Regions from separate parts of the Microbaculum marinum genome, predicted to be linked through region 1. Evidence: riboswitches for the same ligand, from Rfam matches in the RefSeq annotation. Region 1 holds a riboswitch; the other holds the start of a gene.
What was found. A riboswitch is a leader RNA that binds a small molecule or an ion and turns the genes downstream of it on or off. The one in region 1 is predicted to bind S-adenosylmethionine.
Positions count from the first base shown of each region.

Region 1 (14,939 bases):
GATCTCGCGGGCATGCTTGAGCTGGCCGGCGATGTAGTGGCGCATCATCTTCGACATGCCGTGCTCGGCCTTCGGGTCGTGGAACAGCGACTTCTTGCCGGCCTTGTCCCACAGCGAGGAGTGCACGTGGCAGCTCGATCCGGCCAGGTCGTAGTTCCACTTGGCCATGAAGGTGACGGCCTTGCCCTGCCTGTCGGCGATCTCCTTGATGGCGTTCTTCATGACGACGTGGCGGTCGGCCATGGTCAGCGCGTCGGCGTAGCGCACGTTCAGCTCTTCCTGGCCCGGCCCCCACTCGCCCTTGGAGTTCTCGATCGGGATGCCGGCTGCCTGGAGATTGGTGCGGATCGCCTGCATCACCGGCTCCTCGCGCATCGTCTGCAGGACGTTGTAGTCCTCGATGTAGTAGCCGCTGGTCTGCAGGTCCCGGTAGCCCTTGTCGTAGGCTAGGCGAAACGAGTCGTCGAACAGGTAGAACTCGAGCTCGGAGGCGAAGAAGGCCTGCGCGCCGAGCCCCGTCAGCCGCTCGAGCTGCTTCTTCAGGATCGCCCGCGGCGAATGCGGGATCGGCTCGTGGTGATGGTGGTCGACGAGGTCGCACAGCACCATCGCGGTCTTTTCCAGCCACGGCACCGGCATCAGCGTCGCCATGTCCGGCCTGAACACGAAGTCGCCGTAGCCCTTCGACCAGTTGGCCGCCGCGTAGCCCGGCACCGGCTCCATCTCGATGTCGTTGGCCAGCAGGTAGTCGCAGCCGTGCGTCTCCTCGTAGGCCGACTCGACGAAATGCTCGGCCTGGAAGCGCTTGCCGACCAGCCGGCCGATCATGTCGGGAAAGCAGACGACGACGGTGTCGATGTCGCCGGCCTGCACGGCCTTCTTGAGGGAATCGAACGTGAGCTTGGCTGGCATGGGTTTCAGGTCCGTTTGGTACTGCTTCGGCTGATAGGCATCTGGTTTGCAACAGGATGCCTTCGGGGCAGTTGCCCCGCCCATGGTTCGAGACGCGGCCGGCGCCGCTCCTCACCATGAGGTTTCCCGTGTTACAAGGGTCGCCTCACACACCGACCTCATCCTGAGGAGGGCGCGACAGCGACCGTCTCGAAGGATGGGCGGCACGGCACCCTGAACACGAAATCCTTCCATACGCCGGACCCGGAGGCATCCCCCGGGCCCGGTCGTCTCGCTCACGCGCAGCGGTAGGGCGGGCCCGCCTTCTCCATCACGCCGGCATACTTGCGCAGGATCTCGACGACGCGCTTGGAGCGGTCGCTCTCGGCGGCGATCTCCTCCCAGAACGTCTCGGCGGCCTTCACCACCTGGTTCCATTCGGAGTCCGGGATCGAGGTCAGCTCCAGCTTGTCGCCGTTCACGCGCAGGTTCGCCTCGCCGCCCCAATACCACCACTGCCGGTAGTAGTGGGAGGAGTCCATTGTCAGGCGGAACAGTTCCTTCAGATGGTCCGGCACCTCGTTCCAGCGCTCGGTGTTGGCGAAGAACGAGCCGATCCATGCGCCGGTGATGTTGTTGGTCAGGAAGTACTTGGTGACGTTCGCCCAGCCGACCGTGTAGTCCTCGGTGATGCCCGACCAGGCCATGCCGTCGAGCTCGCCGGTCTGCACCGCCACCTCGGCGTCCTCGTAGGGGATGTTGACCGGGATGACGCCGAACTGGGTCAGGAACCGGCCCGCCGTCGGGAAGGTATAGACCCTGAGACCCTTCAGGTCCTCCAGGCTGCGGATCGGCTTGGTGGTGTTGAAGTGGCAGGGGTCCCACGAGCCGGCCGACAGCCAGGTGACGTTCTCGACCTCCGAATACGCCTCCTCCCAGATCTCCTTCAGGCCGTACTGGTTGAACAGCACCGGCACGTCGAGGGAGTAGCGGGTGGCGAACGGGAAGTAGCCGCCGAACACCGACACGTCGACCGGCGCGGCCATCGAGTCCTCGTCGGACTGCACCGCGTCGATGGTGCCCGCCTGCATGGCGCGGAACAGTTCCCCGGTCGGCACCAGCTGGTCGGCGGTGTAGAGCTCGATCACCATGTCGCCGTTGGCGACCTTGTTGAAGGAGTCGATCGCCGGCTTGATGACGTGCTCGGCGAGCGCGGCGCCGGCATAGGTCTGCAGGCGCCACTTGATCGGCGACTGGCCGAGCACCGCCGGCGCGGCGAGCGCCGAGGCGCCGGTGGCGGCGGTGGCCATCCCGGCCGTCCGCAGGAAGTCGCGTTTGCTCAGCTTCTTGGTATCGGTCATGTCCCTTTGCTCCCTTCTGGTGTGTGGTCCCGGACCGGGCGCTGCACCCGTCCCGGCTCCTCCTCGCCTGCCGTTCCTCCCGTGAACGGCGTACCTGCGGATCTGACGTCCGCTTTCGTCTTTCTCTTCCTCACGTCATCCCGGACGGCCGAAGGCCGAGCCGGGATCGCAAGGGACCGCAGCGCTGCGGCTCGTGGCGATCCCGGCTCTCCGCTTCGCTTCGGCCGGGATGACGACGGAGAGTTGGTTGCGTGTGTCCAAGGCTTCCTCTCTCCTCAGTTCCCGTAGACCTTGTTCGGCAGCCACAGGGCGATCTGCGGGAACACCATCAGCAGCACCATCGCCACCACCATGACCAGCACGAACGGCACGATCGAACGATAGATGTCGCCGAGCGTCACCTCCGGCGGCGCCATGGCGCGCATCAGGAACAGGTTGTAGCCGAACGGCGGCGTCATGTAGGCGATCTGGCAGGTGATCGTGTAGAGCACGCCGTACCAGATCAGGTCGAATTCCAGCGCCCTGACCAGCGGCACGTAGAGCGGCGCGACGATCACCAGCATCGCGGTGTCGTCGAGGAACATGCCCATCAGGATGAAGGAGATCTGCATCATGATGATGATCTCCCACGGCCCCAGCCCAAGCTTGTCGATGAACAGGTGCTCGATCGCCTTGACCGCGCCGAGCCCGTCGAACACCGCGCCGAAACAAAGGGCGGCCGTAATGATCCACATGAACATGCAGGAGATGTTCAGCGTCTTGCGCACGGTGGTGTGGAAGACGGCGAAGCTCAGCCGCCGCTTGACCAGCGCGGCGATCGTCGCCGCCACGGCGCCGACGGCGGAACTCTCCACCAGGCTGGTGTAGCCCATGATGAACAGGCCGGTCATCGCGAAGAAGATCAGGAACGGCAGGATGCCGGCCTGCAGCAGCCGGATCTTCTCGCCCCAGCTCACCTGCCGCTCCGCCTTCGGCAGCGTCGGGCCGAGGTTCGGCTGCAGCGCGCAGCGCACCAGGATGTAGATGACGAATAGGCCGGCCATCATCAGGCCGGGAATGGCGCCTGCGAGCCACAGCTGGCCGATCGGCTGGCGGGCGATCATGCCGTACAGCACCAGCACCACGCTCGGCGGCACCAGGATGCCGAGCGACGAGCCGGCCTGGATGACGCCGGTCACCATGATCTTGTCGTAGCCGCGTCTGAGCAGTTCGGGCAGCGCGATCGAGGCGCCGATCGCCATGCCCGCGACCGACAGCCCGTTCATCGCCGAGACCACGACCATCAGCCCGATGGTGCCGACCGCGAGCCCCCCCGGCACCGGCCCGAACCAGACGTGGAACATCTGGTAGAGGTCGTCGGCGATGCCGGACTCCGACAGCATGTAGCCCATGAAGATGAACATCGGCAGCGTCAGCAGCGGGTACCACTTCATCAGCTTCATCGCCGCCGAGAAGCCGAGCTCGGCGCCGCCGTCGCCCCACAGCAGCAGCGCCGAGGCCGTCGCCACGAAGCCGATCGCGCCGTAGATGCGCTGCCCGGTCAGGAGCAGCAGCATCATCGAGGAGAACATCATGAGCGCGATCATCTCGTAGCTCATGAGGCGCTCTCCGGGTCGATCTCGTGGCCCGTGACGATCGGCATCCCGCGCGCCTCCGCGACATTGCGGAAGAAGGTCGCGATCGCCTGCAGCAGGGTCAGCAGGATCGCCAGCGTCATGATCGCCTTGATCGGCCACATCTTCGGCGCCCAGGCCGAGTAGCTCTCCTCGCCGTACCTGATGGCGTATTCGGTCGACGAGATGCCGCCGTAGAGCAGCATGACAAGGAAGAAGATCAGGAACAGGATGGTGACCGAATCGACCGCCGCCTTGGTGCGCGGCCGGCAGCTGCTGTAGAGCAGGTCCATGCGCACGTGGGCGCCCGTCTGCAGGGTGTAGCCGCCGCCGAGCAGGTAGTAGGCGACCATCACGAACTGCGCCATTTCCAGCGTCCAGAGCGACGGCAGGAAGAAGGCCTTGGTGATCGCCGAGTAGAACAGGATGCCGAGCATCGCCACGATGAGATACATCGCGACCAGACCGACGACCCGGTTCACGGACTCCACGTAGCGGACATATGACTTGATGGCCTCAGGCATGCCGGCCCGTCGTCGCCGCCATGTCGGGCGCTCCGAACCCCCACCGGACATGCTGTCGGATGTTCACCGGTCCGCCCCTTCCCGGATCGTGCTTCATCTGATCGCCCGCACGCCGTCCCACAGCGCCGCCGCGAGGCGTTCCGCCCAGATAACTTGGCCTTCGGCCTCGCCGATCAAGTCGTTGCGGATCTCGATCATGACGCTGGCGAGTCCGCGCGCCTCTCCGTGCCTGTGGAGCGTGTGATAGACGCCGTCCCAGGGACCGTAGGGCTCGTTGTCGCCGACCACCAGATCCGCCTCGCCCTCCAGCGCCTCGAACAGCCGGTCGGCCAGCCTGCGATCGGCATTGTAGAGGATGCCCACATGCCACGGCCGGGGACTGGAGCGGTAGGTGGGCGTGTAGCTGTGCACGGCGGCCAGCGCCGTGTCGATGCCCGCTGCCGCGCGCCGGTCGAGCAGCGCGTCGATGGCGTCGTGGTAGGCGTCGTAGATGCCGGCGATGCGGTGGGCCCGCACGGCCGGGTCCAGGTCGACATTGCCCGGTATCTCGGTGTCCTCGCTGAGGGTCGTGGCGGAGTCCGGGGCGTCGGTCGGACGGTTGCAGTCGATCAGCAGCCGCGAGGCGTCGGGAAAGACCAGCGGCGAGCCGAGGCGCCGCGCCATGTCGCGGGCGACCGGCAGGGCGCCGGGATCCCAGGCGATGTGGCGCTGCATCTGGGCCGCAGGCAGCCCGGGCGAGCCGAAACCCGCCGGGACGCGGTTCGAGGCATGGTCGCACAGCACCAGGAAATCGCCGGCGACCGCATCGCCCTCGAGGCGGATCAGCCCGTCGGCATCGACACGCGGTTCCGGCTCCGCAAGACCGTTCATCTTTCCCCGCGTTTCGCGCAGTACACCGTCGCGGACGCCCGGTTGCGGCACCGTCCCGAATTCATAATTCTAGATACAAGGAGACCGTCATTGTCAAATCTGAAACGAAGATTTCACCAGGTGGACGACCGGCCTTCCGCGCGTTAGTGGTGGGCACGGTATTGGGGTCCGGAAATCTGAAATGGCCGAAGCCGTTCTGACGATTGCCGAGCAGGTGCGCGAACGGCTGCACGAGTTCACCGCGACGGAGCGCAAGGCCGCGCATGTGCTGCTGGCCACCTATCCGCTGGCGGGGCTCGAGCCGGTCGCGGAGTTCGCCGGGCGCGCCGGCGTCAGCGCGCCGTCGATCCTGCGCTTCGTTGCCCGCCTCGGGTTCCAGAGCTATCCCGACTTCCAGAAGCGGCTGCGCGAGGAACTGGAGGCGCAACTCAAGTCGCCCTTGATGAAGGCGAGCTTCGAGCCGGGCACCGCCGGCGCCGAAAGCCGCCTGTTCGACCGGTTCCGCGCCGCCGTCCAGAACAATCTCTCCGAGACCTTTGCCCACCTGCCGCCGGGCGAGTTCGACGCCGTCACCGAGCTGATGTCGGATCCCAAGCGCCGCATCTACCTGATCGGCGGCCGGTTCACCGACCCGCTGGCGCGCTACCTCGCCTCGCACCTGCGAATCGTGCGCACCCGCGTCATCCACCTGTCGGGTCAGATCGAGAACCTGCGCGACCAGGTTCTCGACATGCGCAAGAACGACGTTCTGGTCGTCTTCGACATGCGCCGCTATCAGGCCGACATCGTGTCGCTCGCCAAGCTCGCGGCAAGCCGCGGCGTTAGGATCGTGCTGATCACCGACCAGTGGCTGTCGCCGATTTCCCGCGTCGCCGCGCACATCCTCTCGGCCCACATCTCGGTGCCGTCGAACTGGGATTCCAACGTCGCCCCGCTCGCCCTCGTCGAGGCGCTGCTGGCCGCCGTCACCGAGCGCCTGTGGCCGAGCGCGAAGACCCGCATTGCCGAGATCGAGAAGCTCCGGCCGGAGGGCTGAGCGGCTTTCATCGGCCGCCGGCGGCCATGGCCATCATTGCAACACGAAGCGGTCGCTACAGTCGCAGCGCCAACGACGGGAAGGAGACTGCAATGAACTTCGCCAACATGGTCGGACAGCTGATGCGCGAAGGGCTGTCGCCGGCGACGCAGTCGCGGCTTCAGAACGCCGTCGGCCAGAACAGTCTCGGCGGGCTCGGCGACATTCTCGGCAACGTGATGGGCGGCTCGGGGGCGTTCGGCTCCGGCCAGGGCGGCGGGCTCGGTGACGTGCTCGGCAGCCTGCAGGAGGCGATGAAGGCCGACAGCGGCGTCGGCAATCTCAGCCGCGGCCAGGTCGGCGGCATCGGCGCGCTCGCGGGCGCGATCCTCGGCGGCGGATCGGTGAAGGGCGCCGTCGGCGGCGGCGCCATGGCCGTGCTCGCGACGCTGGCGCTCGCCGCGCTGAAGGACCGGCAGGCCCCGATGGCTTCGGGTCAGTCGGCGCCCGGCAACTCGGCGCCTGTTCAATCGGCGCCAGGTCAGTCTGCGGGCGTCGCAACGGCGACAGCCGCACCGGCCGTTGCGGAGGCCGAGCTGCGTCGGATGACCTCGCAGGAGACCGCCGAACTGTGCCTGCATGCGATGGTCGAGGCGGCCAAGTCGGACGGCCAGATCGCGCCCGACGAGATCCGGCGGATCCTCGGCAAGGTCGAGGAATACGGCATGCCTGCCGAGGAGCGGACGTGCCTGATGGACCTGCTCGGCAAGCCGCAGGACGTCGACGGGCTCGTCGCGGCGATCCCCAGCAGGGAGGTCGGCGCGCAGGTCTATACCGCCGCCCTGATGGCGATCACCGTCGACACGCCGGAGGAGCGCGGCTTCCTGTCGAAGCTCGCCGCCGGCGCAGCGCTCGATGCCGCCACGGTCGCCCGGCTGCACGCGATGGTCGGCGCCCCGGCCCCCGGCGCATAGGACGGACCCGCACCGCCGATCCCCCTTGTCGTTCCTGTCCGGTCTCGGTGGCGCGGCCGGGATCGCCGGCCGTCCCGTTGAGGCCGGTCCGGTCAAGGCGGGGCCCGTCGACGCGGATCCCGGCGGAACCGATCGGCTCTTGAGATGTTTTGTCGTCGGCTTATAATGAGAACAAAACAGAAACACTCTCACGCGACACACGGCACCCATGACCAATCTGGACCTGGCGGGAAAGCTCGCGATCCTGGCGGACGCGGCGAAGTACGACGCCTCCTGCTCCTCGAGCGCTGCGCCGAAGCGGACCTCGGCCGGCGGCCGCGGCGTCGGCTCGACCGAGGGCTCGGGCATCTGCCATGCCTACGCGCCGGACGGCCGCTGCATCTCGCTCCTGAAGATCCTGCTGACGAACTACTGCAAGTACGACTGCGCCTATTGCGTCAACCGCATCTCCTCCGACGTCCGGCGCGCGCGGTTCACGGCGGCCGAGGTCGTCGGCCTCACCCTCGACTTCTACAAGCGCAACTACATCGAGGGCCTGTTCCTCTCCTCCGGGATCATCCGGTCGTCCGACTACACGATGGAGCAGATCGTCGAGGTCGCGCGCAGCCTGCGGGAGGACCACGACTTCCGCGGCTACATCCACCTGAAGACGATCCCGGAGGCCGATCCGCTGCTGCTCGAAAAAGCCGGCCGCTATGCCGACCGCCTGTCGATCAATGTCGAGCTGCCGAGCGAACAAAGCCTCGGGCAGCTGGCGCCGGAGAAGGACCTCGGCGGCATCAAGCGCGCGATGGGCCGGTTGCGGCTGAAGATCGAGGAGGCGAAGGACGAGCGGAAGGCGTCGGCCGCGCCGCCGCCATTCGCCGGCGCAGGCCAGTCGACCCAGATGATCGTCGGCGCCGATCCCTCCAGCGATCTCGACATCCTGTCCACCTCGACCAGCCTCTACGCGAGCTACCGGCTGAAGCGGGTTTACTACTCGGCCTTCTCGCCGATCCCGCGCGCCTCCGCCGCGCTGCCGCTGGTACGCCCGCCGCTGATGCGCGAGCACCGGCTCTATCAGGCCGACTGGCTGCTGCGATTTTACGGATTCTCGACCGGCGAGATCGCCACCGGGATGCGCGGCGGAATGCTCGACCTGAAGATCGATCCGAAGTTCGCCTGGGCGCTGGAGAACCGGCACGGCTTCCCGGTCGACGTGAACCGGGCGGCAAAGGAGCAGCTCCTGCGCGTGCCGGGGCTTGGCACCAGGGCGGTCAAGCGGATCCTGCAGTCGCGTCGCCATCGCCGCCTGCGGCTCGAGGATGTCGGCCGCATCACCGCCTCGATCGCCAGGGTGCGTCCCTTCATCGTCGCCGAAGACTGGCATCCCGGAACCCTGCTCGATGCCGCCGACCTGCGGGCGAAGCTCGTGACGCCGCCGCGCCAGCTCGACCTGTTCACGGAGCAGGCGGCGTGACCCGATACGTGGTCCGGCTGCCCGGCGACGCCGGCGAGACGGAGTGGCGGGAGGCCGCCCGGGCGCTGGACAGGGGCCTCGTTCCGCCCGCGCAGGTCGACTGGCTCGACGGGTCGGCCGGGCAGGACGACCTGCTGGCTGCTCCGGACCCCGGCCTGCCGGCGCCGGTGTCGCCGCCGCGGCGTGTCCCCCGGGCGCTGATGTCGCTCGTCTCCGAGGTTCTGATGCATGCCGATTTCGGCCGGTTCGCGCTGTCCTACCGGCTGCTCTGGCGGACCCGCGACGAGGCGGGGCTCGCGCAGATCGCCTCCGATCCCGACGTCGCCCGCGCCGAGGCGATGGCGCGCTCGGTGCGCCGCGACATGCACAAGATGAAGGCCTTCGTCCGCTTCCGCGAAACCCGCGACGGCGACGGCGCGCAGCGTTTCATCGCCTGGTTCGAGCCGGACCATCACATCGTCGCGGCGACCGCGCCGTTCTTCTCGCGTCGTTTCGCCAACATGGACTGGTCGATCCTGACGCCGCGGCTGTGCGCGCACTGGCAGCGCGGGGAACTGGTGTTCTCGCCCGGCGTTGCGAAGACGGATGCCCCGGCGCAGGACCGGCTCGAGGACGTCTGGCGTGTCTACTATTCCTCGATCTTCAACCCGGCGCGGCTGAAGGTGAAGGCGATGACCGCGGAGATGCCGAAGAAGTACTGGCGCAATCTGCCGGAGGCGACGCTCATCGACGGCCTGGTGCGCTCGGCTCGGGGCCGCACGGGCGAGATGATCGCCGCCCCACGCCTGCAGCCGCGATGCGCGCAGGGGAACGGACCGGAGATGCCGATGAGACCGAATTCGCCGGATCCGGACGCGAACGCGCCGCCGGAACCGACACTCGCCGCGATCGCCCGCGATCTGCAGTCGTGCCGGCGCTGTCCTCTCTACCGGAACGCCACCCAGGCCGTGCCCGGCGAAGGTCCGGCCGACGCGCGGCTGATGCTCGTCGGCGAGCAGCCGGGCGACCAGGAGGACCTGGCCGGACGTCCGTTCGTCGGCCCGGCGGGCCGGGTGCTCGACGCCGCGCTTGAGGAGGCCGGCATCGACCGGTCCGCCGTCTACGCCACCAATACGGTGAAGCACTTCAAGCACGAGCTGCGCGGCAAGCGGCGCCTGCACAAGCGGCCGAACGCCTCCGAGATCGATCATTGCCGGTGGTGGCTAGACCTGGAACTGAAGCTGGTCAGGCCCCGCCTCGTCGTCGCGCTCGGCGCGTCGGCCGCGCGCGGGGTGCTGGGACGCACCGTGGCGGTCAACGCCTCGCGCGGCCTGCCGATCGAGAGCCCGGACACCCCGCCGGTGCTGGTGACCGTCCACCCGTCCTATCTGCTGCGGATTCGCGACCGCGACGATGCGGAGCGCGAGCGCAGGCGCTTCGTCGAGGACCTGCAGCGCGCCGGCGCCTGGGTCGCGAAGGCGGCCTGACCGGCGACGGCGCGGCGGAGCTACTGGGCGGCCGTCATCTCCAGCCGGTCGGGCTGCCCGATGTCGTTCAGGTCGAACGGCGTCGTCTGGTAGACCTCGTTGATCCAGTTGCCGAACAGCAGGTGCGCGTGGCTGCGCCAGCGGTTCTCCGGCCGCAGCGAGGGATCGTCGCCGGGAAAGTAGTTCGCCGGCAGCCGCCCTTCGCCGTCGCGGGCATATTCCTCCGCCAGCGTGTCGGTGTCGTATTCGACGTGGTTGAACATGTGCAGCGTGCGGTGGCGGGGATCGTGAACCAGGCAGAGCCCGGTCTCGACGCTTTCGGCCAGCACGGTCAGGCCGCTGTCCGGGGGAATGTCTTCGCGCCGGGTCTCCGTCCAGCGCGAGACGGGAACGCGAAAGTCGTCCGAGAAGCCCCGCAGGTAGGGCGACGAGGGATCGAGGTTGCGGTGCTGGAACACGCCGAACGCCTTGGCGGGCAGCTCGTGCTTCGGCATGCCGTGGAAATGGTGCAGGGCCGCCTGCGCCGCCCAACAGATGGTGAGGGAGTTGTGCACGTTCGTCTGCGTCCAGTCGAACACCTCGCACAGCTCGTCCCAGTAGCGCACCTCCTCGAAGGGCAGCCGCTCGACCGGGGCGCCGGTGGTGACGAAGCCGTCGAAGCGCTCGTGCCGGATGTCGGCCCACGGCCGGTAGAACGCCTCCATGTGCTCCGACGGCGTGTTGATCGGCACGTGATCGGTCATCCGCACCAGCGTCAGCTCGACCTGCAGCGGGGTCGCGCCGAGCAGGCGGGCGAGCTGGGTTTCCGTCTTGATCTTGTTGGGCATCAGGTTGAGCAGCCCGATCCGCATCGGCCGGATGTCCTGGCGCACGGCGTCCGTCTCGCGCATCACCATGACGCCCTCGGTCTCGAGGGTACGGCGGGCGGGCAGGTCGTCGGGAATCTTGATGGGCACTTGCGTCAGTCCTCTGTTCGGGGACGACGCTGTGGCTTGATCCGCTTCGTTGCCGGTCGGCCACATCCTCCTCTCGGAGTGCCACCTTGCCCGGACCGGCAGGTTGGCGTTGGGCGTCGTACCCAACTCACGATGCATGCCTCTATTTATGGGGGGCGGCGGCGATTGGCAATCCCGAAGTGCCGCCATCCGGCCGGCATACCGATTGCGTTATGGAATCGGTTATGGCACAACCGAACCGGTTTCAGAATGCAATCACGTGAGGAAACGCGATGTCCAGGGTGCGTGTGGCGGGGTTCACGATCTCTATCGACGGGTTCGGCGCCGGGCCGGACCAGAGCCTTCGGGAACCGCTCGGCAAGCGGGGCGAGGAGATGCACGGCTGGATCGTCGGCACCCGCACCTTTCGCACCCTGTTCGGCCGGGAGGGCGGCGCGACCGGCATCGACGACGACTTCACCGCCCGCTCGCTCGACGGTTTCGGCGCCCACATCATGGGCCGCAACATGTTCGGACCGGTCCGCGGCGGCTGGCCGGACGAGTCCTGGAAGGGCTGGTGGGGCGACAACCCGCCCTATCACACTCCCGTCTTCGTGCTGACCCACCATCCCCGCGATCGCGTCGAGATGGAGGGCGGAACCACCTTCCACTTCGTCACCGGCGGCATCGCGGAGGCGCTCGACAGGGCCAGGGCGGCGGCCGGCGACAGGGACGTCAAGATCGGCGGCGGCGTCGCCACGGTGCGACAGTACCTGCAGGCCGGCCTGATCGACGAGCTGCACCTGGCCATCTCCCCCGTGGTGCTCGGGCGCGGCGAGGCGCTGTTTGCCGGCATCGACCTGCCGGGCCTCGGCTTCACGGTGACCAGCCACGTGTCGAGCGAGCTCGCGCAGCACGTCATCCTGCGCAAGGACGCCGGATGAGCGATCCCGTCGACATCGCGAAGCGTGCGTTCCGCGCCTACGTGGACGACGATCGCGCGGCCATCGAGGCGCTGGTCGCCGAGGACTTCCGGTTCACCAGTCCCTACGACAACGGCATCGACCGGCAAACCTATTTCGCCCGCTGCTGGCCGAACCACGAGGCGATGGCGAAGGTGGATTTCGTCCGCGCGCTTTGCTGCGACGACGAGGTGGCGCTCACCTACGAGGCGACGATGCTGACCGGCCGGGTCGTTCGCAACACCGAGCTGTTCACGATCCGCGACGGCCTGATCGTCGCGGTGGAGGTCTATTTCGGCTGGAACGTCCCCCACGACGCCGAACCGGGCGGCTTCCTCGACCCCGGTTGAGGCGGGCCGGGCGGCTGGCACTTCACTGCTGGCGGACCAGTTTCTGCAGTTCCTGCTTCACCAGCCGCGGGATGAAGATGTAGCCGTCGTCCCAGCATTTGCCCTTGACCAGCCCGTCGAAGATCTCCCGCGACAGGATGACGGGAAGGTATTCCGGCGCGATCTGCGACAGGAGCTGGTGTTCCGTCTCCAGGTCGGAGATGTCGTAGCCGATGATGAGGATGCCGTCCCCGGTCGGCTTGTATCCGAACGAGGCGAGCCGCCGGTAGAACTCCCGGCTGTACTTCTCGACGCCCCGGTCGGACGAGCGGAAGTAGATCCGCCGCCCGTCCGCTGCGTTGGCGATCGTGCGGATCGTTGTCTCGGTCGGGTCGAGGATGGTGATGTTCTCGTACTTCCGCGCAATCGTCGCCAGACTGATCTCGTCGGCCTCGGTGGCGATGCGGCCGGTCTCCGATTCCATGACGAAGTTGCTCTTCTGGTCCTTGTCGCCGACGATGATGATGCGCTTCGGGTCCCAGCCCCGGTCCTTCTCGAACTCGCGGATGCGCCGCACGGCGACGTCGACGCGGTGCGGGGCGATGTCGTAGTCGTGCGGACCGGGCAGGAACAGGTGCTCGTCGCGGACCGGGAACAGCACGAATTCGCCGGCCTCCTCGGCGTTGACCTGGTCGAGCGCCCGGATGAACCCCTCGTCGCCCTCGCCGGTCACGTATTTCCCCCACAGGTTCGTGTAGGCCGGCCGCTTCGAGGAGATCGTCACGCCGATCGCCGGGTCGTCGGCGACGATGCTGCGGGCGATCTGGTCGCCGTCGCCGACGAACAATAGCGAGAAGCCCGGCGGGAACCGGAACCGGGCCGTTCCCTCCTCGATCATGCCGCGCAGCTTGTCCTGCGAGCCGCGCACCAGGTCCTTCCAGTTGTTCCTGTTGACCTTCTTCCAGACCTGGCGGATGCCGACGACGCCGAACGCATACACGATGATGTTCGGCAGATGATACATCAGGTGCTGCTTCTCGACGGGCTCGCCGACGAGACCCCACACGTAGTCGAGCGCCTTGGCCAGCCGCTCCGGCAGCAGGAAGAAGCCCGGCAGGATCTCGATCAGCTTGTCGCCGACCTCCGGAAAGATCACCAGCACCGAGGCGAAGAACAGCGACAGCGCGGCCGCCACCTTGAGCATGAACTTGCTGAACGGCGACAGTTCCTCGAACGTGTGCGCCAGGAACGGCTCGACGGCGGCAATTTCGACCCGCTCGCCGTTCCGGATCGCGGTCGCCACCTGGATCAGGCGGTGCTTGGAGAGGCTGTTGTCCATGGGCGGGTGTCGGCGTGCATGAAAAGACCGCGCGGCGCGCTGTTCAATGGGAAAACCTGAAAAACGGACGGTGGAGCCGGGAGGCCGCTCCGAATGTACGCCGACACAGTGCAGCGGTTCGCGCATTCGGGCAAGGGGCGGTTGGGTTCGGCATCCGCCGCTGAAGACGCGACGCCGGCGAAGCCGAACGAGCACGCCGGCATCCGGACCGCGCAGGCACGAAGTGGCCGCTGCGACTCGGATTGGCAGCTTTTGACGGTTAAATGTCATTGCTGCCAGGCCCGTCAGCGCGGAAACTGCGTTCCATGACGGCCTCGGAAGACCCTGCCGGTATCGCTCCATCGTCGCCCAGGCGGGTCGTCATGCTGACCTTCGACGGCGCCAGTTCGCTCGATACCGTGGGGCCGGTGGACGTGCTGGCCGGGGCGCAGGTGGCGGTGCGATCGCCGCACCCGGTCTATGCGGTCGAATTGGTCTCGCTGGAAGGAGGACTGGTCAGGACGAGCCCGGCCGGCGTGAGGATCGACACCGTTGCCCTCGACGCGCTTCCCGACGGACCGATCGACATCCTGCTCGTCGCCGGCGGCGAAACCGCCGCCGAGGTCGCCCGGGAGGCGCGCGTCCGCGCTGCGGTCCGCGACCTTGCCGAACGGTCCGGACGCGTCGCCAGCATCTGCACCGGTGCGTTCCTGCTGGCGGAAGCGGGCCTCCTGAACCGTCGCAAGGCCACGACCCACTGGAACTGGTCGGAGCAGCTGCAGCGCGACTATCCGGAGATCGACGTCGATGCCGATCGGATCTTCGTGCAGGACGGACACGTGTATTCATCGGCGGGGATCACGGCCGGGCTGGACCTCGCCCTGGCGCTGGTCGAACGCGACTTCGGGTCGCGGATCGCCCTCGCCGTGGCGCAGATGTGGGTGATGTTCCTCAAGCGTCCCGGCGGGCAGTCGCAGTTCAGTTCCTTCCTGCCGCCGAGCGACGCGGCGGCCGATCCGATTCTCGAGATCCTCGACTGGGCGCAGTGCCATCTGGACCAGGAGCTGAGCGTCGAGAGGATGGCCGAGTTCTGCCGGATGAGCCCGCGCACCTTTGCCCGCCGCTTCGTCGAGAGGGTCGGCAGGACGCCGTCGAAATACATCGAGAAGCTCCGCGTGCAGGCCGCGAAGGGCTATCTGGAGTCCACCGATCTGCCGATGGA
Region 1 is NZ_JAZHOF010000005.1:105,271-120,209, forward strand. It holds gene V3328_RS13285 (glutamine synthetase family protein) at 1-912, opposite strand, end outside; gene V3328_RS13290 (TRAP transporter substrate-binding protein) at 1,188-2,252, opposite strand; gene V3328_RS13295 (TRAP transporter large permease) at 2,528-3,850, opposite strand; gene V3328_RS13300 (TRAP transporter small permease subunit) at 3,847-4,389, opposite strand; gene V3328_RS13305 (N-formylglutamate amidohydrolase) at 4,483-5,259, opposite strand; gene V3328_RS13310 (MurR/RpiR family transcriptional regulator) at 5,441-6,295, shown strand; gene V3328_RS13315 (DUF533 domain-containing protein) at 6,388-7,248, shown strand; gene V3328_RS13320 (putative DNA modification/repair radical SAM protein) at 7,457-8,707, shown strand; gene V3328_RS13325 (UdgX family uracil-DNA binding protein) at 8,704-10,173, shown strand; gene V3328_RS13330 (homoserine O-succinyltransferase) at 10,194-11,129, opposite strand; SAM-I-IV-variant riboswitch at 11,165-11,270, opposite strand; gene V3328_RS13335 (dihydrofolate reductase family protein) at 11,402-12,052, shown strand; gene V3328_RS13340 (nuclear transport factor 2 family protein) at 12,049-12,420, shown strand; gene V3328_RS13345 (hypothetical protein) at 12,443-13,738, opposite strand; gene V3328_RS13350 (GlxA family transcriptional regulator) at 14,044-14,939, shown strand, end outside.

Region 2 (14,939 bases), 110 kb from region 1:
CGCATCGCCGTACCGACCCTGCTGATTGCCGGCGACGAAGACGGCAACGCTCCGCTGAAGACCATGGCGCGGATGGCGGAACTGATCGCCGGGGCACGGCTGGAAGTGCTCGATAAGACCGGCCACATGGCGCCGCTCGAGTGTCCCGACCGGTTCGCGGACGCCGTACGGACATTCCTGGAATCGCTACCGGAGGACGTGAAATGAACGTCATCGACCTCGACCAGATCGACACCGACGCGCCGCTCTTCGATCCGGCGGCGTTTCGTCTCGGCGACGAGGAGGCCGAGCTCAACGCGCTGGCGCGGCGCATCGGCAAGGCGAAGTTCGCACCACGCGCCGCCACCTACGATCGCGAGGCGATCTTTCCGACCGAGAACTACCGCGACATGCACGAGGTCGGCCTGCTCGGCATCGCGGTGCCGAAGGAGCACGGCGGCTCCGGCGCCGGGTTCCGGTCCTATGCCACGACGGCGGCGGAGATCGGCCGCTACTGCGGCGCGACCGCGCTGACCTGGAACATGCACGTCTGCTCGTGCCTGTGGAGCGGGCCGCTGTCCGACGACCTCGAGATGACCGAGGAGCAGCGCGCCAACCATCTGCGCCGGCGGGCCACCCACTATACGCGCATCATCGACGACGGCGCGATCTACGCGCAGCCGTTTTCGGAGGGCGGCGCGGCCGCCGCCGGCGTCATACCGTTCTCCACCTCCGCCAAGCGGGTCGACGGCGGCTGGCTGATCAACGGCAAGAAGATCTTCGCCTCACTGTCCGGCTCCGCCGACTACTACGGCGTGCTGTGCGGCGAAATGAAGCCGGGCGAGAGACCCTCGCGCCGCGACACCATGTACATCGCCGTGCCGGGCAATGCCGAGGGCGTCGAAGTCGTCGGCGACTGGGATCCGCTCGGCATGCGCGGCACCGTCTCGCGGACGCTGCTGCTCAAGGACGTGTTCGTCGACGACGACGCGGCGCTGATGCCGCGCGGCGTCTACTACCAGGCGGCCTCGCGCTGGCCGCACATGTTCATGACGCTGTCGCCGACCTATCTCGGCCTCGCCCAGGCCGCCTTCGATTTCACCGTGAAGTACCTGCGCGGCGAGATCCCCAATACCGGGCCGGAGAAGCGCCGCAAGTTCCCGACCAAGCAGCACGCGATCGCCGACATGTTCGTGATGCTGCAGCAGACCAAGGCGCTGTGGTTCCAAGCGGTCTCGGAAGCCCGCGCCGATCCGTCGAAGGAGCAGGTGCTGCGCGCCTACGCCGCCCAGTACACGGTGATGGAGAACGCCAACGAGCTCGCCCAGCTGGCGATCCGCACCTGCGGCGGCCAGTCGATGCTGAAGACGCTGCCGCTGGAGCGGATCTACCGCGACAGCCGCTGCGGCTCGCTGATGCTGCCGTGGACGGCGGAGATCTGCCTCGACCGTATCGGCCGCGAGGCGCTATACGAGCCCGGCGAGACGGACGACTGAGGGGCGTCCGGGCGACTCGGCAGGTGCTGACGTCAGACCGGATCGGGCGGACACCCGACTTCTCCCCGCCGGGAAGAGGTGAGACCCTCCGGAGCGGACGCGCGACTGCGGCAAACCGGACACCGCGAGGAAAAGTCCGCGGCGGCATGAACTCGAGGTGGCACTGATCCGATGCGCAACATATCGCTCTGGATAGACCGCAACGCCGGTTTTCACCCCCGCAAGCCGGCCATCCGGTTTCAGGGCGAAACCCTGACCTATGCGGCGATGGCCGAGCGGATCGGGCGCATGGCCGCCGTCCTCACCGACGAGTTCGACGTGCGGCAGGGCGACAGGATCGCCTGGCTCGGCACCAACCATCCCGATCTCCTGATCCTGCTGTTTGCCGCCGCGCGCATCGGCGCCATGGTGGTGCCGCTCAACTGGCGGCTCGCCGCGCCGGAGCACGCCTTCATCCTCCAGAACGCCGGGGTGCGGGCCCTCTTCGCCCAGCATCCCTTTCTCGGCGCGCTCGACGGCAGCACGCTGCCGGCCGGCTGTCGGGTCGTCGACCTCGGCGAACCGGCGGCCACGACAGGATCGGTCGATGATCTGCTGGCCGGCGCCGGCCAGCCGTCCGCCCCAACCGGACGCCTCGCCGACCCGCTGCTCCTCGTCTATACGTCGGGCACCACCGGCCGCCCGAAAGGCGCGATCCTGACCCAGAGCGCGATCGCGTGGAACGCGGTCAACGCGATCCACATGCATGACATGACGGCGCACGACCACGTGCTGACCGTGCTGCCGATGTTCCACGTAGGTGGCCTGAACATCCAGACCACGCCGGCGCTGCACATCGGCGCGACCGTCACCCTGCATGAGCGCTTCGAGCCCGGCGCCTTCCTGAACGAGGTCACCACCCGCCGGCCGACGCTGTCGGTGCTGGTGCCGGCGACGATCTCGGCAGTGATGAACCATCCCGACTGGCCCGATGCCGATCTTGGCTCATTGCGCGCGCTCGCCACGGGGTCGATGGTCGTGCCTCAGGAACTGATCGAAGCGGTTCACGGGCGGGGCGTCCCGGTCATCCAGGTCTACGGCTCGTCGGAGACCGCACCGATCGCCATCTACCAGCGCATCGGCAACGCCTTCGAGACGGTCGGATCGATGGGCCGGATCGGGCTGCACTCGGAGGCCCGGATCGTCGACGCTGACGGCAACGATTCGCCCCCCGGGCTTGCCGGCGAGATCCTGATCCGCGGCCCGCACGTCGCGGCGGGCTACTGGAACGATCCCGACGCGACGGCAGCCGCCTTCGCCGGCGGCTGGTTCCATACGGGAGATATCGCCGAGGTCGACGGCAACGGCGACTTCTGGTTCCGCGACCGCATCAAGAACGTCATCATTTCCGGCGGCGAGAACATCTATCCGGCCGAGGCCGAACGTATCCTCAGGGAGATGCCGGGTGTACGCGACTGCTGCGTCGTGGGCCGGCCGGACCAGCGGTGGGGCGCGGTGCCGATCGCAGTGGTCGTCGCCGAGGGCATCAGCCGCGAGACCATCATCGCGGGGTTCGAGGGGCGGCTCGCCCGTTTCAAGCACCCGCGCGACGTGATGTTCGTCGACGAACTCCCGAAGAACGCCATGGGCAAGGTCGTCGTCGAGGAGGTCGCAAGGTTGGCCGGCGCCGGATAGGCGCGGCGCCATCCTCTGCCAGGGTCAGCGCACCCAGAACGCGGGGATGAACAGCACCAGCACGGTGAACACCTCGAGCCGGCCGATCAGCATGGCGAGCGCCAGCAGCCACTTCGCCGCATCCGGCAGCGGCGCGAAATTGCCGACCGGGCCGATGATCGGGCCGAGGCCCGGGCCGACATTGGATATCGCGGTCGCCGCACCCGAGATCGCCGTCACCGGGTCGAGACCGATCAGGCTCAGCGCGACCGCGATGACGCAGAAGCTGGCAATGAACAGGTAGACGAAGCTCAGCACCGCCGCCGAGACGTTGTCGGGCAGCGGCCGGCCGTTGTAGCGCTTAACGAACACGCCGGAGGGATAGACGATGCGGCGCGCGTGCTGGCGGATGTCCTCGAACACGACGACGACGCGGAAGATCTTCATGCCGCATGACGTCGATCCGGCGCAGCCGCCGATGAACATCGCGATCAGGAAGACGCCCTGCGCCAGTGGTCCCCAAAGGCCGTAATCCACCGTCGCATAGCCGGTGCCGGTCATGATCGAGGTCATGTTGAAGATGGCTTCGCGGAACCGGATCGCGCCGGCATGGGCGGTTTCCTGATCCTCCGAAATCCACGCCAGAATGCTCAGAACCAGCAGGATCACGAAGAAGGCGCGCACCTGCTCGTCGCGGATCACCGCCATCGGCTGACCCTGCACGGCCCGGATGTAGAGCAGGAACGGCAGGCTGCCGGCGATCATGAAGGCGACGCTGACCCACTCGATCGCCGGGGAATTGAACGCGCCGATCGAGGCGTCGCGCGACGAGAATCCGCCGGTCGCGACCGTGGTCATCGCGTGGATGATCGCCTCGGTGAACTGCATGCCGGCGACGCCGTAGGAAATCGCGCAGGCGCCGGTGAGCACGATGAACAGTGCCGTCAGCGAACCGGATATCTGGGCGGCGCGGGGCAGGATCTTGTCGGGCGTGTCGAAGGCCTCGGCGCGGAACAGCTGCATGCCGCCGACCTGCAGCATCGGCAGCACCGCGACCGCCATGACGACGATGCCGAGGCCGCCCAGCCACTGCAGGAAAGCGCGCCAGAACAGGATGCCGGGCGGCGCCAGGTCGAGGTCGACGATGACCGTCGAGCCGGTCGTCGTCAGGCCCGACATCGCCTCGAAATAGGCGTCGGTATAGCTCATGTCGAGCTGCGACCACGTCAGCGGCAGCGCCGCGAAGCCGGCCGCCACCACCCATATGGAGGTGGTCAGCACGAAAGCCTCGCGCAGGCCCAGCCGCGCCTGTGCGCCGCGGCAGGTGACCCACATGGTCACCCCGATGAAGACCGTGATCAGCGCCGATGCCAGGAAGACGATCCAGTCGTCGTTGCCGAACATCACGTCGACCAGCGCCGGCACCAGCATGGCGCAGCCAAGCGTCGCCAACAGCACGCCGATTACCAGGAAGATCGGTCGGAAATCGAGCACCGCGGCTCCGGCTCTGGCGACAGGTCAGTTGATCGTGGGGGCAACGCTGGGAACGTCAAGCGAAAACGGCGGCACCTGCGCCTCGAAGCTCTCGCCGCTTCCCGTCCGCATTCCGTAGGACCCCGACATCATTCCCGAGGAGGTCGCCAGAGGCACGCCGCTGGTATAGCGGTAGGAATCGCCGGGATCGAGCACCGGCTGCTCGCCCACCACGCCCGGCCCCTCCACCTCGAAGGTCTTGCCCTGCGCATCGATGATCCGCCAGTGGCGGTTCAAGAGCTGCACGGTCTCCGGACCGTGGTTCACGATCTGGATCGTGTAGGTCCAGAAATAGGCTCCCGCGTCGAGCGCCGACCGTTCCTCGCTGAACGCCGGCTCGACGATGATCTCTATGCCTCGTGTGGTCGCGCGATACATGGCGCAATTGTAACGCGGGCGGGCCGAATGGCCATCGCTGCCGTGGGACATGGATCGCCGATTCCCCGCTGGTGTGGCCGCGATGCCGCGCCGGCGCATTTCCCGCCGGCGTCGCTACAGCGCCGCCAGCCCCCGGGCGAGGTCGTTTTCGATGTCGCGCGGGTCCTCCAGACCCACCGACAGCCGCAGCAGGCCATCGCCGATGCCAAGCGCGGCGCGCGCTTCGGGCGTCAGCCGCTGGTGGGTGGTCGTCGCGGGGTGGGTGACGAGGCTCTTGGAATCCCCGAGATTGTTGGAGATCTTGATGATCCTGAAGGCATCGGCGACCCGGAAGGCGCCCTGCTTGCCGCCCTCGACCTCGAACGCGACCATCGGACCGCCATTGGCCATCTGGCGCCTGGCGATCTCGTGGCGGGGATGATCGGCGCGGCCGGGATACAGTACCCTGGTGATTCCCGGCAGGCCGGCCAGAAAGTCGGCAACGCGCGCGGCACTCGCGGCATGGCGCTCGACCCGGAGCGCCAGCGTCTCCAGGCCCTTGAGCATCACCCAGGCGTTGAACGGGCTCATGCTCGGTCCGGTGTGGCGGTAGAAGTCCTTCAGCCGGGTGGTGATGAATTCCTCCGTCGACAGGATGACGCCGCCGAGGCAGCGGCCCTGCCCGTCGACATGCTTGGTCGCCGAATAGACGACGACGTCGGCGCCGAGCTTCATCGGCCGCTGGCCGAGCGGGGTGGCGAAGACGTTGTCGACCACAAGGCGCGCGCCGGCATCGTGGGCGATGTCGGCGATCGCCTTCAGGTCGAGCACGTCGAGCGTCGGATTGGTCGGGCTTTCCAGGAAGAACACCTTCGTCTCCGGCCGCACGGCCTTCTTCCACTGGTCAAGATCGGTGCCGTCGACCAGCGTGCAGGGCACCCCGTAGCGCGGCAACAGTTCGTCGACCACGTAGAGGCAGGAGCCGAACAGCGCTCGGGAGGCGACGACGTGGTCGCCGGCCTGCAACTGGCACAGCAGCGCCGCGGTCACGGCGGCCATGCCGCTCGCCGTGCCCCGGGCGGCCTCGGCGCCCTCGATCAGCGCCATGCGCTTCTCGAACATGTCGACGGTCGGATTGGCGTAGCGCGAATAGATGAATCCGGCGGCCTCGCCCTTGAAGCGCGCCTCGGCGGCCTCGGCGCTGTCGTAGACGAATCCGGAATTCAGGAACATCGCTTCGGACGTCTCGCCGAAGCCGGACCGGGCGGTTCCGCCGTGCACGAGCAGGGTATCGAGGCCGAGTTCGCCGTCGCCCGCCGCGTCTTCCACAAATGGATCGAAGTGTTCGTTCATTGCCGTCCTCCAGGGGAGGGCCGGGACAAAAACCCCGGAGAGCCAACAGGCGCTACCGGGTTCTTCGACCCGGCCTTTTAGCGATTTGTTTTACGTGGCTGCAAGCCGGCCGGCGCAAATCACCACGAATGGGCGGTGTCGTATCCCCGCCACGCCTTGGCGTCAAGCGCCGCCTCGGTTAGATGAGACACGGGGCAGGCGGGACAGGACGCTGAGATGGCGGAAGCAAAGGCAGACGGCGGCGGGGGCAAAGGCCCCGCGCAACCGGATCGGGCCCAACCGGACGGGGCCAATGCGGGCAGAGGTCCGTCGGATCGCCGGCCGGGGATTCTGCCGGCCGAGGCGATACGCAGGCTGGTCGACAACCGGCAGATCGTCACAGGCGGCGACCTGGCCACCGACCAGATCCAGCCGGCCAGCCTCGACCTGCGCCTCGGCCGCATCGCCTACCGCGTGCGCGCCAGCTTCCTGCCGGGACCGCTTCATACCGTGAAGCAGCGGCTCGATCCCCTGAAGATGCACCAGATCGACCTGACGAGGGGAGCGGTGCTGGAGACCGGGTGCGTCTACATCGTGCCGCTTCTGGAAGAGCTGCGGCTTCCCCCACACCTGGCCGCCGACGCCAATCCGAAGAGTTCGACCGGCCGGCTCGACGTCTTCACCCGCGTCATCGCCGACAACGCCCGGGCCTTCGACAAGGTGGAGGCCGGCTATCAGGGCCCGCTCTATCTGGAGATCAGCCCGCGCACGTTCCCGATCCTCGTCAGGACCGGCTCGCGCCTGTCGCAGATCCGGTTCCGCCGCGGTCACGCGCTCCTCGACGATGCGGAGACGCTCGCCTTGCACCGCGCCGAGCGGCTGGTCGACACGGACAGCCCGAACATCGCCGACGGCATCGCCGTCAGCGTCGACCTGGCCGGGCGCGCCGGCCTCGTCGGCTACCGCGCCAAGCGGCACACCGCCGTCGTCGACGTCGACAGGCGCGCCGGCTACGACGTGGTCGATTTCTGGGAGGCGATCGAGGCGCGTCCGCGCGGTTCGCTGATCCTCGATCCGGGCGAGTTCTATATCCTCGCCTCCAAGGAGGCCGTCCACGTACCGCCGACCTACGCCGCCGAGATGGTACCCTTCGATCCGCTGGTCGGCGAGTTCCGGGTGCACTATGCCGGCTTCTTCGATCCGGGCTTCGGCCATGCCGCCGCGGGCGGCCACGGCGCTCGCGCCGTCCTCGAGGTGCGCAGCCGCGACGTGCCGTTCATCATCGAGGACGGCCAGATCGTCGGCCGCCTCGTCTACGAGCACCTGACCGAGCGCCCCGCCAGCCTCTACGGCACCGACATCGGGTCGCACTACCAGGCGCAGGGCCTGAAGCTGTCGAAGCATTTTCATCTGCCGACGACGTAGGCCACGCCGAATCGGCCGAGCACCTGTTGCGAGGACCAGATCCGCGATCCTCGACGAGATGCCTGCGCGGTCTGCCGGCGCTCTGCACATACCCCCTCTCCAACTCTCCCCCACAAGGGGGGAGAGGGTCCATTGCAGCTCCGCCCGTCACATTGCCAATTCGGAGCCTGCTGCTCGGCCTGTAGAAAGTTTGGTTCGGAAAAGGCGCCTTGCGCCCCTCTCCCCCCTTGTGGGGGAGAGTTGGAGAGGGGGGTACGTCGAAGGCGCGCGCTTCGGTGCACGGCCTTTCGTCGAAGACCGCTTGCCCCCGATTTAGAAGGCTTCCCGACCCTGACATCTTGTCGGAGTTCTGCCCCTCGGCGTCCCCCTACCGGCTGTGCGAGGCGATCAGGTCCTCCGACAGCGCCACGAAGCGGCAGGCGGGGCCGCCGTGGCCCTCGCTCTGGATGTTCACCCGGGCGCCTTCCAGCATCAGGAAGATGCCGTCGGCCACCAGGTCCGGGTCGCGCAGGCCCGCCTCCCGGCACAGCGCCAGCACATGGGCGCGGTGCGTGCGCTTGTTGTTCTCGATGACGCACCGGGCCGGATGGCCAGCTTCGGGCAATTGCACGGCGGCGTTGGCGAGCGCGCAGCCGCGCGAATCTGGATCCGCCACGTCCTTCGCCATGCGGTGGATCCAGGTCTTGAGCTGAGCCAGCGGGTCGCCCGGATGCGTGGCGGCGATGCAGCCCCAGACCGCCTCCTCCTCGCTGGCGAAGCTGCGCAGGTACTCGGCGACCAGTTCGTCCTTCGACGAGAAGTGCCGGTACAGCGTCATCTTGTTAGTCTGCGCAGCCTCCGCGATCGCCTCGACGCCGACCGCCCGGATGCCCTGGGTGTAGAACAGCTCGCGGGCGGCCGCCAGAATGCGCTCCCGCGGCGGAATTTTTTCCGGCGGGCTTTTCCCTGACATTCCAGTGTCTTGAGCGCCGTCCGAGGCGGCGGCGATGCGCGCAGTCATGGCGGATTCCTGCCCAATCTTCGTTGAACCCCTTGACAGGGGTGTTACCGGTCAGTACCTATTACGGCGTTACCGATCGGTAACATGTAGCGCTGCGCCCTGCTGAAAGCAAGTGAACCCCGTTTCGACAAGCCAACCGGAAGCACATCCATGACCAAGATTCTGTTTGTCACCACCAGCCCGCGCGGCGAGAGCTCCCTGTCGACCCGGGTCGCGACGACCCTGGTCGAGGAGCTGACGACCGCCAATCCCGGCGCCGAAATCGTCACCCGCGACATCGGCAACGATCCGCTCCCGCATATGGGTCCGACGCTGCTGGGCGGGTTCTTCGTCCCCGAGGACCAGCAGTCCGCCGAACAGAAGGCGGCCGTGGCCCTGTCCGACGAACTCGTCGCCGAGGTCAAGTCCGCCGACATCATCGTCATCGCCTCGGCGATGATCAACTTCTCGATCACCTCGACGCTCAAGTCGTGGCTCGATCATCTCGCCCGGGCCGGCCTGACCTTCCAGTACACCGAGGACGGCCATCCCGTCGGCCTGGTGACCGGCAAGAAGGTCTACGTCGTGCTGGCGACCGGCGCCGTCTACAGCGCCGCCCCGCTGGATGCCATCGACTTCCAGGCCCCCTACCTGAAGCACATGCTGGGCTTCATGGGCATGACCGACGTCGACGTCGTCCGCGTCGAAGGCTCGATCTTCAGCCCCGAGGCGGCCGAGAAGGCCGTCAGGGACGCGACCGCAAGGGCGAGGGCCGCAGCCCACGCCGACGCCCTCGCGGCGTGAGACCGGCGCCGGCGGCGGGGAGATCGACAGTCAATCCGACTGTCACCCCGCCGCTCCGGCGCCGAGCGTCTGCATCATTCCGGCCGCGTCGAAGACGTGCCAGTGCTCGGTGATGCGGCCGTCGGCGATCCGGTAGAAATCGTGGAACATCACCTCGACCGTCCGGCCGCTGGCCGGTAGCGGGCCCATCGCCCCGGTCTGCGTACCGACGAACCTGGACCGCGCGGACACCATGTCGCCGGCGGCGACGATGATCTCCGGTTCGAACCGGCCATCGGGAAAGGCGGCGCGGAATCCCGCCAGCTTGCGGGCGACGCCGGCGCGGCCGGGCTCTCCGTCCGGCTCGGGATCGTGGTCGACGAAGTGCTCGGCGAGGAAGTCGTCGATCCGGCCGTGTCCGCCGGGCGACAGCACGTCGGCGAAGAAGCGTCGCACCAGTTCGGCGTTGCCCTGCGCCGGTGCGCTGTCGGCGCTGACGATCGTCGTACCGCTCATCGGTCGTCCAGTCCTTCCGCATCGGCCGGTCTGCGCCCGTGCATAGACCAAGCACCGCGATCGGGCCACTCGTTATCGCCGCGGCGACGTCCTATCTTGCCTGTATGCGCCCCGAAGAACTCCTGCTCCCCACCCCGCGCGGCCTCTATTGTCCGCCCGGCGATTTTTTCGTCGACCCCGTCCGCCCGGTCGACCGGGCGCTCGTCACGCACGGACATTCCGACCACGCCCGATCCGGCAGCGGTTCCGTGCTGGCGACGCCGGAGACGCTGGCGATCATGGCGGCGCGCTACGGTCCGGCTTTCGCCGGCGCGACGCAGGCCGCCCGCATCGGCGAAACCGTGACGATCGGCGATGCGCGGGTGTCGTTCCATCCCGCGGGCCACGTGCTCGGATCGGCCCAGATCGCGGTGGAGGCGAACGGACTGCGCATCGTCGTCACCGGCGACTACAAGCGCGAGCCCGATCCGACCTGCGCCGGCTTCCAGGTCGTCGAATGCGACGTGCTGATCTCCGAGGCGACCTTCGGCCTGCCGGTGTTCCGCCATCCGGATTCGCGCGCGGAGATCGCGCGTCTGATCGACTCTCTGGCGCTGTTCCCGCATCGCACGCATGTCGTCGGCGCCTACGCCCTCGGCAAGGCGCAACGGGTCATCGCGCTGATCCGGGCGGCCGGCTGGGACCGGCCGATCTACATCCACGGCGCGCTCGAGGCGCTCTGCACCCTCTACGAGGAGGCTGGCATCGGCCTCGGCCCGCTCATCCTCGTGCGCGAGACCGAAGGCGACCTCGCCGGCGAGATCGTCGTCGCACCGCCGGGCTCGATGACGGACGTCTGGTCGCGGCGCTTCGCCGATCCCGTCACCGCCTTCGCCTCCGGCTGGATGCGGGTCAGGGCGCGGGCCCGGCAGCGCGGCGTCGAGCTTCCCCTGGTGATCTCCGACCACGCCGACTGGGACGACCTGTGCCGCACGGTCGTCGAGACCGGCTGTTCGCAGCTCTGGGTCACCCACGGGCAGGAGGACGCGCTCGTCCACTGGGCCGACACGCAGGGCATCCGCGCCCGGCCGCTGCGGCTGGTCGGCTACGAGGAGGAGGAGCCGGATTGAGCGCGCCGGACGATGACAACGGTGTTGTTTGCCGGCATCGGCACGACGCGCACGAGGTCGAGCCCGACCGAAGCCGCAGCCGCGGCAACGTCGTCGGTGTCGCGTACCCCCCAGCTCGGATCCCGGCGCCGCAGCCCCTCGTCGAAGGCCCGGTTGGAACCGGACACGATGTCGCCGGAGCGGCTGAAGCAGCCGTAGACGAACAGCGTCCCGGTCTCCGCGAGCAGCGCTGCCGCGCCGGACAGAAGGTTCCGCGTCACGCTCCAGGGCGAGATGTGCAGCAGGTTGCAGGCGACGATCAGCTCGAACGGGCCGTCGATCCCGCTGGCCCAGCCGGGATCGTCGAGGTCGATGCGAAGCGGTTCGGCGAGGTTGCCGAGTCCCGCCTCCGCCCGCCAGGCCGAGATCGAGCGAAGGCCGGCGGGATCGCGCTCGCTGGGCTGCCAGGTGACGCCGGGAAACGCCGCGGCGAAGGCGATCGCGTGCTGGCCGGAGCCGCTGGCGAGTTCGAGCGCGCGGCGGATGCCGGCTCCGGCGGCAATCTCCTCCAGAACCGTCAGGATCGGCGCGGTGTTCCGCTCGGTCGCCGGCATGTGCAGCTTGCCGCCGCTGGCCGCCTCGTCGGAGGGAACCCAGCCGCGCTGCTGCCGTTTGGAAGGATCAGCGTTCATTTCCAGACTTGCATCCCGTTTCCGTGCAAAGGAGCATGGCAGAACGGTACGACGATGCGAAGGGTACCGACGGAATCCCGATGTCAGCCGAGATCCAGATGATCCCCGAGACCGAAGACGAGATCACCACCCTGTTCGAGGAGTACGCCGCCGGGTTCGACGATTTCGACGCTGAGGCGGTCGCCGACTGCTTCGCCTACCCCTGCACCATCTGGCAGCTCGGCGCCGGCAATGTGTTCCTGGATCGCGAGGAGCTGCTGGAAAACATCGAGGCGCTTCTCGCCGTCTATGACACCGAGGAGATCGTCCATTCCACATTCGAGGTGAAGAGCCTGGTGGCCGCCGGGGCAACCGCGTTCGCGAACCTGTCCTGGCGGCAGGAACGCGAGGACGGCGAGGCCGCAATGGAGTTCGCCTGCCGCTACGCGCTGATCGACGGTCACGAGGGGTGGCGCATCGCGACGGTCTTCAACGAAGACGAGGCGGACGGCGACGAGGGCGCCGGCAGCAGCGGATGAACCGTTTCGCGGCGCTGCTCGACCGGCTCGCCTACGAGCCGCGGCGCAACGCCAAGATCGCGCTGATCGCCGAATATTTCGCCGAGACTCCCGATCCGGCCCGCGGCCTCGCGCTGGCCGCCCTGACCGGCGACCTCAACTTCCGCCATGCCAAGCCCGGCGTCATCCGCGCCCTGATCGAGGAGCGCACCGACCCGGTGCTGTTCCGCATGTCCTACGACTATGTCGGCGACCTGTCGGAGACGGTGGCGCTGATGTGGCCGGCGGGGGAAGGAAGGGCGGACTCCTTCGGCGATAGCGTCCGCGAGAACCCCTCTCCCCATCCCTCCCCCACAAGGGGGGAGGGGGGCGCAAGCGGCAGATTCCATGAAAAACGAGACAGATTTGTTGTCACTGCAACGAGTGATGGGGATCTCGTCAGGGATAAGGACAGTGCCAAATCCGCCCCCTCCCCCCTTGTGGGGGAGGGACGGGGAGAGGGGTCGCCGTCGCAGACGGCCAACAAAGGAACAGCGGCCGATCAGACAGCCACGGATACCGCGAGCGGCCGCACCAACCACCCTCCCTCCCCCCTTGCGGGGGAGGGTCGGGGAGGGGGGTCGCCGGCGCAGCCGGCCGGCAAGGACCCTGCCGCGGACCGGCAGCCCGGAGCGAGTGGGCCGGACCGCCCCGACCAGCCGTTCCGCCGCGCCGATCCCGGCATCCCGCTGCCCGAGGTGGTCGAGACCCTGCGGTCGGCCGGCAAGGCGGAACTGCCGGGCATCATCGCCTCGTTCCTCGATCGGCTCGACGAGACCGGGCGCTGGGCGTTCCTGAAACTTATCACCGGCGGCCTGCGCGTCGGTGTCTCGGCCAGGCTCGCGAAGACGGCCGTCGCCGCGCTGGGCTCGCTGAAGCCGGCCGACGTGGAGGAAGTCTGGCACGGTCTCGAGCCGCCGTACGAGGCGCTGTTCGCCTGGGCGGAAGGGCGCTCCGGCAAGCCGGCGATCTCCGATCCCGCGCCGTTCCGGCCGGCGATGCTGAGCCACGCCGTGGAGGAAACGGATTTCGACAAGCTCGACGCCGCCGATTTCGCGGCGGAATGGAAATGGGACGGCATCCGGGTGCAGGCGGTGTCGGCGACCGGCGCGGACGGACATCCGGCCCGCCGCCTCTACAGCCGGACCGGCGACGACATCTCGAAGGCCTTTCCCGATCTGCTGGAGGCGCTGGACTTCGACGGCGCCATCGACGGCGAACTGCTGATCATGCGCGAGGGCCGCGTTCAGTCGTTCAATACCCTGCAGCAGCGCCTGAACCGGAAGACGGTCACGCCGAAGATGCTGGCGGAGTTTCCCGCCCACCTGATCGCCTACGACCTGCTGGTCGAGGCGGGGGAGGATCTGAGGGACCTGCCGTTCTCGCAGCGGCGGATCCGGCTCGAGGCGCTCGTGGCGGCAACGGGTTCGGAGCGCATCTCGCTGTCGCCTATTGTGCACTTCGAGAGCTGGGAGGAGCTGACCGCCGCCCGTGCCGATCCCGCCGGCCACGGCGCGGACGACGATGCCGGGGCGGTCGAAGGCGTGATGATCAAGCGCTGCGACAGCCCCTATCTCGCCGGCCGGCCCAAGGGTCACTGGTACAAGTGGAAACGCGACCCCTTCAACGTCGATGCGGTGCTGATGTATGCCCAGCGCGGCCACGGCAAGCGTTCGTCGTTCTATTCCGACTATACCTTCGGCGTCTGGCGCGAGGCGCCCGAGGGCGCCGAACTGGTACCTGTCGGCAAGGCCTATTTCGGATTCACCGACGAAGAGCTGCGCCGGCTCGACCAGTTCGTCAGGCGACATACGATCAACCGGTTCGGGCCGGTCCGCGAGGTCGATCACGAACCGGACAACGGCCTGGTCCTGGAAATCGCCTTCGAGGGACTGGCCCGCTCGACCCGACACAAGTCGGGCCTCGCCATGCGGTTTCCGCGCATCGGCCGGATCCGCTGGGACAAGCGGCCTGCCGACGCCGACCGGATCGAGGTCCTCGAGGCCCTTCTCAAGGAGGACTGAGGCTTTCCCTGCCTTTGCGGTGGTCAACGGGTCGGCGGTCCGGACTGGCGAACCCGATCGTGATCTCCTACCTGTAGGTCCGAACCCGGCGGCGTACCAGGCAGCACGGAGTCTCAGGCCAGCAGAGGAAGCAACCATGTCGAACGGCCCACTGACTCGTTTCTTCGGCGGCCCGCCCGGCTGGGTGATCGTGCGTCTGGCCGTGATATCGCTGATCGTCGGCCTGATCTTTTCGGCGCTGGGCATCTCTCCATTCGACATCGTGCGCAATTTCGAGCGCCTGGTCCGCGGCATCTGGAACCTCGGGTTCGAGGCGATCGGCGATCTGGGACGGTACTTCCTGCTCGGCGCCGTGGTCGTGATCCCGATCTGGCTGGTGATGCGGCTGACCAGGGTGGGGCGCGGCGAGTAAACGCTCTACAGGAAGGCCGCAGCGGTCCGGTGCAGGATCGCGTGACGTCTCGCCAGCGCGTCGATGTCGGCTGAGTACCCGCCGCCGACGACGCAGGCGACAGGAATGCCCCGGTCCCGGCACGTGCCGATCAC
Region 2 is NZ_JAZHOF010000005.1:214,902-229,840, reverse strand. It holds gene V3328_RS13820 (alpha/beta fold hydrolase) at 1-207, shown strand, start outside; gene V3328_RS13815 (acyl-CoA dehydrogenase family protein) at 204-1,475, shown strand; gene V3328_RS13810 (class I adenylate-forming enzyme family protein) at 1,647-3,149, shown strand; gene V3328_RS13805 (TrkH family potassium uptake protein) at 3,174-4,622, opposite strand; gene apaG (Co2+/Mg2+ efflux protein ApaG) at 4,647-5,039, opposite strand; gene V3328_RS13795 (O-succinylhomoserine sulfhydrylase) at 5,154-6,371, opposite strand; SAM riboswitch at 6,429-6,507, opposite strand; gene V3328_RS13790 (2'-deoxycytidine 5'-triphosphate deaminase) at 6,588-7,775, shown strand; gene V3328_RS13785 (TetR/AcrR family transcriptional regulator) at 8,143-8,775, opposite strand; gene V3328_RS13780 (FMN-dependent NADH-azoreductase) at 8,926-9,558, shown strand; gene V3328_RS13775 (ester cyclase) at 9,601-10,053, opposite strand; gene V3328_RS13770 (ligase-associated DNA damage response exonuclease) at 10,158-11,162, shown strand; gene V3328_RS13765 (DUF938 domain-containing protein) at 11,138-11,833, opposite strand; gene V3328_RS13760 (nuclear transport factor 2 family protein) at 11,869-12,351, shown strand; gene V3328_RS13755 (cisplatin damage response ATP-dependent DNA ligase) at 12,348-14,393, shown strand; gene V3328_RS13750 (DUF6460 domain-containing protein) at 14,530-14,805, shown strand; gene V3328_RS13745 (histone deacetylase family protein) at 14,811-14,939, opposite strand, start outside.
Region 2: another riboswitch for S-adenosylmethionine. It lies ahead of V3328_RS13795 (O-succinylhomoserine sulfhydrylase); the one in region 1 lies ahead of V3328_RS13330 (homoserine O-succinyltransferase).